DNA from 3 places in the Neobacillus solisequens genome. Region 1 is predicted to be linked to each of the others. Evidence: riboswitches for the same ligand, from Rfam matches in the RefSeq annotation. Region 1 holds a riboswitch; each other region holds the start of a gene.

Region 1 (3,283 bases):
CTGCCATCAGCCAGCCATTTCGCATCCCATTTTGGGTAACATCCTGTTTAACCTTTTTCCAGCGGTCTGATGTATAGCCTTTTCGGTCAAAATAACGGCCTGTATGCCACTCGGAACCTTCAAATTGGCTGTATGCCCCTTTTTCTTGTGCCAATTCCATCGAGGTTCGAATCGTAAAATAGGCAATTTCTTCGTATAGTTCATCTGCCAATCGTACCGCTTCTTCCGTTTCCCAATGAATGCCTTTTAGCGCTAACAAATGATGCCAACCAAAGGTACCCAAACCAACGGCACGGTATTTTTTATTAGTCTTTTGAGCTTGTCCAACATGAATGGTATTTAAATCGATCACATTATCCAGCATTCTCACTTGAATTCGGATCAAACGTTCTAACACTTGGTCCGGTACCGATTTTGCCAGATTTATTGAAGAAAGATTGCAGACGACAAAATCTCCCGGCTTACGAACGATAATCAAGTTGCCATCTTGGTCCTCATATTCACTTGAAATAGTGGTAGCAGACATGTTCTGAGCGATTTCTGTACATAAATTGCTGCAATAAATGGAGGTACGCCCTTCGCTAACTAGATGCTTATTGGGATTCTGCCGGTTAACTTCATCACGATAAAACATATATGGTGTCCCGGTTTCCAATTGCGAAATCATGATCCTGGCCATGAGATCCATGGCCCGATAGGTCTTCCTCGGCAGAAATGGATGTTGGACTGCCTCATAATACTTTTCTGTAAAATATTTGTGATCCTCTTCATCGTAAAAATCTTCAAGTCCTAACGTATTTCCATTCTCATCTTTCCAGCCCATTATTTGCTTCACTTCATGAGGACAAAACGTATGCCACTGGCCGATGCTTTTCCCATTCTCATCGGTTTCCTGCAATTTTTCCATAAAAAGGTCCGGGATTGAAACTCCTGTGAAAAGATCGTGTGCTTTGCGCCGTTCATCGCCATTATTGGTTTTTAAATCAAGAAATCCATTCATAATATCTTTGTGAAAAATATCGAGATAGACGGCGATCGCCCCTTGACGCTGTCCTAGCTGATCCACGCTGACAGCAGTATCGTTTAGTAAACGGATCCATGGGACCACCCCTGAAGAATTTCCCTTAAATTTCTTAATATCGGATCCCAGTGCGCGCACTTTTCCATAATATACACCAATTCCGCCGCCATCCTTGCTAAGGCGGGCAATATCCCAGTTATTAAGGTAGATTCCATCTAGTGAATCTTCCACTGTATCGATAAAACAGGATGATAGCTGACCGAAGCTTTTTCCGGCATTAGCTAAAGTAGGAGTCGCCACTGTCATATACAAATTACTTAGAGCCCAGTAGGCTTCTTTTACGAAATAAATTCGTTTCGAGTTTGGTTCATCCTTCATCAAGTGCATGGCAATCGTCATAAACCGCTCTTGAGGAAGCTCGTAAAGATTCCGGTCATGATCTCTTGCTAAATAACGATCAGCCAGCAAGAATAGGCCCATATATTGAAAAAGCAAATCGCGGTCCGGGTCAATGGTTTGCCCAAGCTCATCGATTTCTTCTTTAGAATAGGAGGTTACTAGTTCAGGAGAATAAATTCCTTTTTCAGTTAGAATTGTGAGTAATGAGTAATAATCTCCGTAACTTTGTTTGGGATCGTATCCCCTGTTACGGGCAACTTGCTCATAGAGTTCGTTTAAATAGGCTCGAGCCGCAATGTAGGTCCAATTCGGCTGGTCCATGGAGATTTTATGTAGGGCGTATTGAAGGACTTTTTCATTTTGATTGTATTGTTTGAGTTCTGTTAGGTCTAAACCAAGTTTTTCTGCCGTTGTTACCATCGTTTCGGTCATTGTCGATTTCTCCTTTTTTGTAAATAAAAAAATCCGCTCGGGGATCAGAGCGGAAGAAATGACAACAGCCAAAAGAAAAACCTGCATGATTCGTTTTGACGCCACCATCTCATCTTCCCCATCCCCGAAGAAGTGAAACTAACTAAAATAAGACAGGTCTCCTGACTCATGCATCATCCTCTACTAAATCCTTCCCGTATAAGCACCCAAATAGTGAGCTCTCTTATACAGTGGTCCATTTAGTTCGTCAGCATTTACAGTTGCGGGGGCAGTTTCGGCCTTTCACCGAATTCCCTATTAAGCGAATCATCGCATCTTATCGCAAGGCTATTACTATATGTAGTTGTTTTGCTATTTTCTAAATACTAGATACAGTGTATTAGTTTAGTTTATATCATATCTTATTCATGTTTTTTTTACAAGACAAAAATTGTAATCTATTTTCTTTAGACAACTTGAGGCAGTTTACTAAAATGATATCTTTAGAATTACAATCATGGGATTTCTTTGGGGTGTACTCCCGTGAGAAGTCTTTGAGAATCGTTCTATCTGACATCCCTAACCTAATTTTGTAGAAGATGTCCATGAGATATTATTTTATTACACTAAAAGGACCGGCACAACCACCGGTCCTAGGCTTTCTCCATTTCTCTATTAAATTTTCCCTTTAAAACCGCCTTAAATCTCTCTGGATCATCCACCCGGATTGCCACCTGGTCATAATGCTTAACCAACCCCATGGCTAGGGTGGCCGGAACACGTCGCTTCAGTTTCAAGATCACATCAGGATGAACTTCCATAAAGTCACGCGCGATAAATTCAATGGTGTTTTTCGAAAGCTTTTGTTGACATTGTTCCGGTGTATCCCTAACTTCTTCGATCTCAGACCACTTTACCTCCATCCGTTTCATTAACCCCATTGAGATATAAAGCGAGTGCTCCGTTACCTGCAGCGGGTTATGCCGGACGGCCTGAATGTCCGCAAGAAAAAATAGGACCGTGTACATATTTAAAACCAGCATAATAATCGATAGGACCAAAGATTTTTCGTGAATCAGCCAGTGGATGCCAACGGATTCCAGAACCGTTGCATGAATCAGCATAACCATTAAGGCAATATAGCTTGATTTTTTGTGCAAAGTAAAGTATCCCTCGCCTGTTACTGGCTTCTTTTTCCAAGAAGCAAAAGAATAATAGATCACGAGCATCTCTGAGCAAATCACACGAACAATAGGATATGGCTTTACCTTTTCATTAACTGCCTTTGAAAATGCATAAATAACTGATAATGGGCTTTCTTTGACATAACAAACAATCCTTGGCAAATAAAGAAAGAACGTCACCAATACTACCATTTCTATAAGCAATAGCCCGCTTTCCACTGCAAATCCCAGCCAAGTGACCCGTTCCATAGGTGCCAAGTATTCCATT
Region 2 (3,283 bases), 160 kb from region 1:
TTAAAAGGGTCTATTGCCGTAGACGGAACGAGTCTGACCGTTTTTGAAGTTACAGAAACTGGTTTCACACTTTCATTAATTCCCCATACGCTCTCTGAAACCGTTCTTGGTTTTAAACAAACGGGTGATATTGTTAATTTGGAGTGCGATATGATTAGTAAATATGTGGAACACTATATTCAACATTTTTCGAAAAGAACATCTGCAACCAAAAACGGCGGGATTACAGCACAATTTTTAGAGGATCATGGGTTTTAATAGTCAGGGCTTCATAGAAGGAGTGAAGGAAAATGTTTGATTCAATTGAAGAGGCGATAGCTGACTTAAAACAAGGCAAAGTTATTATAGTCTGTGATGATGAGGACCGAGAAAACGAGGGTGACTTTATTGCCTTAGCTGAAAAAGCAACCCCAGAAATCATTAATTTCATGGTGACCTATGGAAGAGGGTTAGTTTGTGTTCCCATCGAAAAGGAGTTGGCCCATAAGCTAGATCTAAAGCCTATGGTAGAAAAAAATACTGACTCACATGGCACTGCCTTCACCGTTAGTATTGATCACAAATTTACATCAACAGGTATTTCTGCTTTTGAACGCTCAACCACCATCATGAATTTGCTTAAACAAAATGCGAAGGGTGAAGATTTCAAGAGGCCAGGGCATGTTTTTCCCCTAATAGCTAAAAACGGTGGGGTTCTTGTGAGAAATGGACATACTGAGGCTGCTGTAGACTTGGCGAAATTATCGGGAGCTAAACCAGCAGGAGTGATTTGTGAAATTATGAATGAGGATGGTACGATGGCACGGGTTCCGGAACTTCGTAAAATCGCAGACCGTCTGGATTTAAAGATGATTACCATCAAGGAATTGATTGAATACAGAAAGACAATGGAAACGTCAATGAATCTCAACTTGACAACCCAGGTCTAAATCATGATTGGAGGAAAGTAAATGGGACATTTATATGAAGGAAATTTAGTAGGTTCAGGCCTGAAAATTGGTATTATTGCCGGACGATTTAATGAATTTATTACTGGAAAATTGGTCAGTGGTGCTCAAGATGCTCTGAAAAGACACGGCGTTGGTGAAGAGGATGTAGATATTGCTTGGGTCCCAGGTGCATTTGAAATTCCATTAATAGCTCAAAAAATGGCACACAGTAAAAAATATGACGCTGTTATTACATTAGGAGCTGTCATTCGAGGGTCCACTCCGCATTTTGATTATGTGTGTAACGAAGCAGCTAAAGGTGTAGCTGCTGCCTCTATTAGCAGTGGGGTTCCTGTCATTTTCGGTGTATTAACGACAGATTCCATTGAACAAGCCATTGAACGTGCCGGTACCAAAGCTGGAAATAAAGGCTGGGAAGCAGCGGCATCCGCTATTGAAATGGCGAATCTTTGCCGAACCTTAGAGTTGTAAAAGGCAATATTTTAAAATAAGGCTGTGTTAAAGAACAGAGTTGATTTTTAACACTCTGTTGATTGTAGCGGAAGGTGCGAAGACTCCTCGAAAATGCTAACGCATTTCCTTCGTGCGTGGGTGAATTCTAAGAAGAAAATCAATGTCCTGTGGGAGTACGGTTCTGGAGAGACCCCGCAGGCGCAAGCGCCGAGGAGGCTCGCCGAAACGCCCACGGAAAGCGAAGCACCTGGAGCGGAAATCAACTGACAAGTTTAAAAGTGCCTAAAATAAATGTATACAAATCCTATTCCGTTTTTTATAATGGGAGTAACAAAAAATAATGAAAATAGGTGCTAAAATCCTCGAAAAGGGATTTTTGCTTAAAAGGGAAGTTTGGTAAAAAGCCAACGCGGTCCCGCCACTGTAAATGGGAGCAACCCACAAATTGTCACTATCGAATCGATGGGAAGACGTGGGGAGTGATGACCATAAGCCAGGAGACCTGCCTATTTGAATGCGCCAAATAACCTACGAGGATAGGGAGGTGTGGACGACTAGACTACTATTACATATGTGTTAGTAATTGAATCTAATCAGACCAACATCTCCATTTTGTGTGGAGATGTTTTTTATTTGGTGGCGTAAGGAAGACCTATTATTTTTTGTATAGTAAACATGCAGGGGAGAGTATGAAATGAAGAAATTGTATTCACTATTATTTGTAGTACTATTAACATTAGGGGCTTTGGCCGGTTGTACAGGGGCAAAAGATCAAGTTAAAGAAGAGAAAAAATCCAGCGTGGAAAAGAAATCAGAAAAGGTTTCCTTCCCAGTAACCATTAAAGATGCAGTGGATCAAAAGGTAGTTATTGATAAAAAACCTAAGAAAATTGTTTCACTAATTCCTAGTAACACGGAAATTACTTATGCATTAGGGCTTGGAAAAGAAGTTGTCGGCGTTTCAGATTTTGATAATTATCCAGAAGATACGGCTAAAAAAGAGAAAGTCGGCGGACAAGAAATTAATATTGAAAAAATTATTTCGTTAAAGCCTGACGTTGTTTTAGCACATGCATCTGGTGTACATAATTCAAAAGAAGGCCTTCAACAGCTGCGCGATGCGGGCATCAAGGTACTAGTTGTCAATGATGCGGAAAATTTTGAACAAGTGTATGATTCCATTAATATGATTGGTACTGCCACCGGAGAGAAAAAGAAAGCCGAAGAAATCGTTCAACATATGAAAGATAAGTTGGCGGAAATTAAAACAAAAGCAAAAGATATTAAAGAGAAGAAAAAAGTGTTAGTGGAAGTATCACCATCACCTGAAATTTATGCTCCTGGTAAAAATACGTTTATGAATGAAATGCTGAATTTGATTAATGCTGAAAATATTGCGGGCGACCAAGAGGGCTGGATTAAGATTGAAGAGGAAGCCATGATTAAACGCAATCCTGATGTGATTGTGACTACATATGGCTATTATGTTAAAAATCCAACAGAGCAAGTGTTAACACAAAAAGGTTGGGAAAATGTTAATGCTGTGAAAAACAAGCAAGTTGTGGATGTCAATTCTGACAAAGTTACTCGTACGGGTCCAAGACTTGTTGAAGGAGTAGAGGATCTTGCCAAGGCTGTTTACCCGGAAGTATTTAAATAAACATTATATAGCCTTCTTAGTGGCAGGGATCTTTTTGATTCTTTCTATTTTATTTGGTATTTCGATTGGAACTGTTTCAGTTCCAATCTTTACTATTATTAAGATAATAGGTGCAAAGCTGTTTGGTGGAATCTCGACAAGTGGCATTGACCCCATGTATTCTAGTATTGTCCTCAACATTCGCTTACCTAGAGTGATTTTAGCTGGTCTTGTTGGTGCG
Region 3 (3,283 bases), 420 kb from region 1:
TGGACTATTATCTTGTTATATTTTTTTGTTTTGCTATTACACTTCATAATATCGAAGAAGCAATATGGTTGCCTAAATGGTCACAGCAATCTTCAAGGTTTCAAAAGCCAGTTTCTTCAAGTGAATTCCTTTTTGCTGTTATTTTTATAACTATTTTGGCTTATTTATCTGCATTTAGTTTTTTGTATATGCCAGAATTAGATTTTGCGAAATGGATGTTTATTGGATTTTTAGGTTCAATGATTTTAAATGCTATTTTTCCGCACCTTATTGCGACCATATTGATGAAAAAGTATGCACCAGGACTTCTCACTGGTTTATTACTTAACCTTCCAATAAATTCATTAGTTATCTATCAAATGTTTTCAAAGAATATAATTATATGGAAAGAGTTAATCATATCAACATTTGTAGTAGGAATTATTTTATTGGCACTTATTCCTTTTTTGTTTAAAGTGGGTGGCAAAATAACTCCTTCTTAATAGGTTGATTGAGGATTAAAAACTTTATTGAAATAGGCAAAATATTTATGTTTTTTGAAAATTACTTTGACAGCTCGTGTTTCTAATGCTATTATGACTATTAAATTCAGAACATTATAAACTATTAAAACTCTTATGAAGAGAGGTGGAGGGACTGGCCCTGTGAAGCCCGGCAACCATTCAACAATTTTGTTGAAAAGGTGCTAATTCCTGCAAAGCATTTTGCTTTGACAAATAAGAGAGGATTCCATAAGTGATGAAGACCTCTCTATTTTCAAATAGAGGGGTCTTATGTCTTTTTCTAATTTAAAATTAAATATCAGATGCATAGGTGCTGTGAGTATGATCTACACAGCTTAAAAGGGAAGACCGGTGAAATTCCGGCACGGTCCCGCCACTGTAATGGGGAGCGACTTATCATGAACCACTGTTTCATAGTTTGAAATGGGAAGGGATAAGAAGCGATGAACCAAAGTCAGGAGACCTGCCTGTTGTATGCTCTTGTACTCTACGGATGTATAGGGAGGAGTGATGAATACGTGTTGAGAAAACCAGATGGTCTCAACTCTAGTTAGCTATGCGTATAAATCTCTCTTTTCTAATTGAAAAGAGAGATTTTTTAGTTGAAGACGAAAATACAAACATAGAAGGAGATAAAAATGCGATGAATAAAGTGAAAAGCTCGAATTTGGGTTATCCGAGAATTGGTGAAAATCGTGAATGGAAAAAGGCTCTCGAACAGTTTTGGGGTGGTAAACTAGAAAAAGAGGCGTTCTTAAAACAGGTCGAGGAGATTCGTTTGCAGCATCTTCAAAAACAAAAGGATAAAGGAATTGACCTGATCCCAGTCGGAGACTTTAGCTTGTATGACCATATTCTTGATACTGCTGTTATGTTCGGTCTAGTACCGAAGCGCTTTAAATACGATGGAGGTAAAGTATCACTTGAAACGTATTTTGATATAGCACGAGGCACTAACGGTTCGGTTGCATCTGAAATGACAAAATGGTTTAACACAAACTATCATTATATTGTTCCAGAACTGGACAGAGCAATACCTTCCCTTGTCGAAAATCGCCCACTTCAATTTTATAAAGAGGCAAAGCAAAAACTTGGTATTGACGGAAAGCCTGTTATCTTAGGACCTGTAACATTCGTAAAGTTGTCAAAAGGGTATAAAGAAAGTGAGTTCCATGCAGTTGTAGATCAATTTGTACCGCTTTATGCTGAGATTTTACGTGAATTGCAAAAAGAAGGTGTAGAGTGGGTACAAATCGATGAACCAATTCTCTCTACAACAATCTCAAAAGAAGAGGTAGCATTATGTAAAGGCGTTTATAGAACGTTGCATGAGGCGGCACCAAACGTAAAGGTGATTTTACAAACATATTTTGATAGTATTGAACATTTCGAAGATGTCATTTCACTTCCTGTTCAAGGGATTGGTCTTGATTTTGTACATGATCATGGTGAGAATCTTATTGCTTTGAAAAAACATGGTTTCCCAAAAGATAAGGTGCTTGCTGCTGGAATAATTGACGGACGTAATATATGGCGTGCGAATCTAGATGATAAATTATCCACCCTAGCAGAGATTACAAAAGTCGTTTCAAAAGATCACCTTATTGTACAACCTTCATCAAGTTTATTGCATATACCTGTGACCGTTAAAAGTGAAGAATCACTCGATGAGGTATTAAAGGAAGCATTATCATTTGCTGATGAAAAATTATATGAAGTCGCTGTCCTTACAAAAGGTATACAAATTGGAAGAGATGCGATACAAGAAGAAATGGCGGCAAGTACAAAAGTGATTCAAACTTTAAATGAATCATCTTTTCGATATAACAAACAAGTTCGTGAAGCCATTCAAAAATTGCCTAACTATAAAGTAGAACGTGAAGTACCATTTCATGTTCGTCAAAAGATTCAAGAAGAGGCTTTTCAATTGCCACTTCTACCAACCACAACAATTGGAAGCTTCCCACAAACCCAAGAGGTAAGAAAACAGCGTTTAAATTGGCGTAAAGGCGAGTTAACGGATGCGGAATATGAAGAATATATTAATGCAGAAATAAGAAAATGGATTGATATTCAAGAAGAGCTTGGCTTAGATGTGTTTGTACATGGAGAATTTGAACGTACAGATATGGTTGAATATTTTGGAGAAAAATTAGCCGGTTTTCAATTCACAAAATTTGGCTGGGTTCAGTCATATGGTTCCCGTTGTGTAAAGCCACCTCTTATTTATGGGGACGTGTCTTATCAAGCACCAATGACAGTTAAAGAAACTGTATATGCACAATCGTTAACAACCAAGCCGGTAAAAGGGATGTTAACAGGTCCAATAACAATATTAAATTGGTCGTTTGTACGGGATGATATTTCACGCTATGATGTTGCCAATCAAATTGCGCTTGCGCTTCGAAAAGAAGTGGAAACACTTGAGGCTCATGGAATCCATATGATTCAAGTCGATGAGCCGGCAATTCGCGAAGGACTACCATTAAAACGTGAAAACTGGGAAAGCTATCTGAACGCTGCCGTTTATGCATTTAAACTTGCTACCACCTCAGTGCGAAATGATACACAAATTCATACTCATATGTGCTATTCAGACTTCGAAGAGATTATCGATGCCATTAAAGCACTCGATGCTGATGTTATTTCAATTGAAACCTCAAGAAGTCATGGTGAATTAATTCATGCCTTTGAAGAAAATACGTATGACAAAGGTATCGGTCTTGGTGTATATGACATTCATAGCCCACGTGTACCAAAGCTTGAAGAGCTGGTAAGAA

Evidence for each region. A riboswitch is a leader RNA that binds a small molecule or an ion and turns the genes downstream of it on or off. The one in region 1 is predicted to bind cobalamin.
Region 2: another riboswitch for cobalamin. It lies ahead of ACI3K6_RS02355 (ABC transporter substrate-binding protein); the one in region 1 lies ahead of ACI3K6_RS03155 (ribonucleoside-diphosphate reductase subunit alpha).
Region 3: another riboswitch for cobalamin. It lies ahead of metE (5-methyltetrahydropteroyltriglutamate--homocysteine S-methyltransferase); the one in region 1 lies ahead of ACI3K6_RS03155 (ribonucleoside-diphosphate reductase subunit alpha).

The regions. Positions count from the first base shown of each region.
Region 1 covers NZ_JBKFGJ010000002.1:543,465-546,747, reverse strand. Annotated here, with positions in the region: gene ACI3K6_RS03155 (ribonucleoside-diphosphate reductase subunit alpha) at 1-1,852, opposite strand, end outside; cobalamin riboswitch at 1,987-2,186, opposite strand; gene ACI3K6_RS03150 (beta-carotene 15,15'-monooxygenase) at 2,485-3,283, opposite strand, start outside.
Region 2 covers NZ_JBKFGJ010000002.1:383,129-386,411, forward strand. Annotated here, with positions in the region: gene ribE (riboflavin synthase) at 1-258, shown strand, start outside; partial or broken gene ribB (3,4-dihydroxy-2-butanone-4-phosphate synthase) at 291-893, shown strand; gene ribH (6,7-dimethyl-8-ribityllumazine synthase) at 951-1,421, shown strand; cobalamin riboswitch at 1,735-1,927, shown strand; gene ACI3K6_RS02355 (ABC transporter substrate-binding protein) at 2,098-3,063, shown strand; gene ACI3K6_RS02360 (FecCD family ABC transporter permease) at 3,029-3,283, shown strand, end outside.
Region 3 covers NZ_JBKFGJ010000002.1:127,476-130,758, forward strand. Annotated here, with positions in the region: gene ACI3K6_RS01100 (HXXEE domain-containing protein) at 1-482, shown strand, start outside; SAM riboswitch class I at 613-723, shown strand; cobalamin riboswitch at 795-987, shown strand; gene metE (5-methyltetrahydropteroyltriglutamate--homocysteine S-methyltransferase) at 1,147-3,283, shown strand, end outside.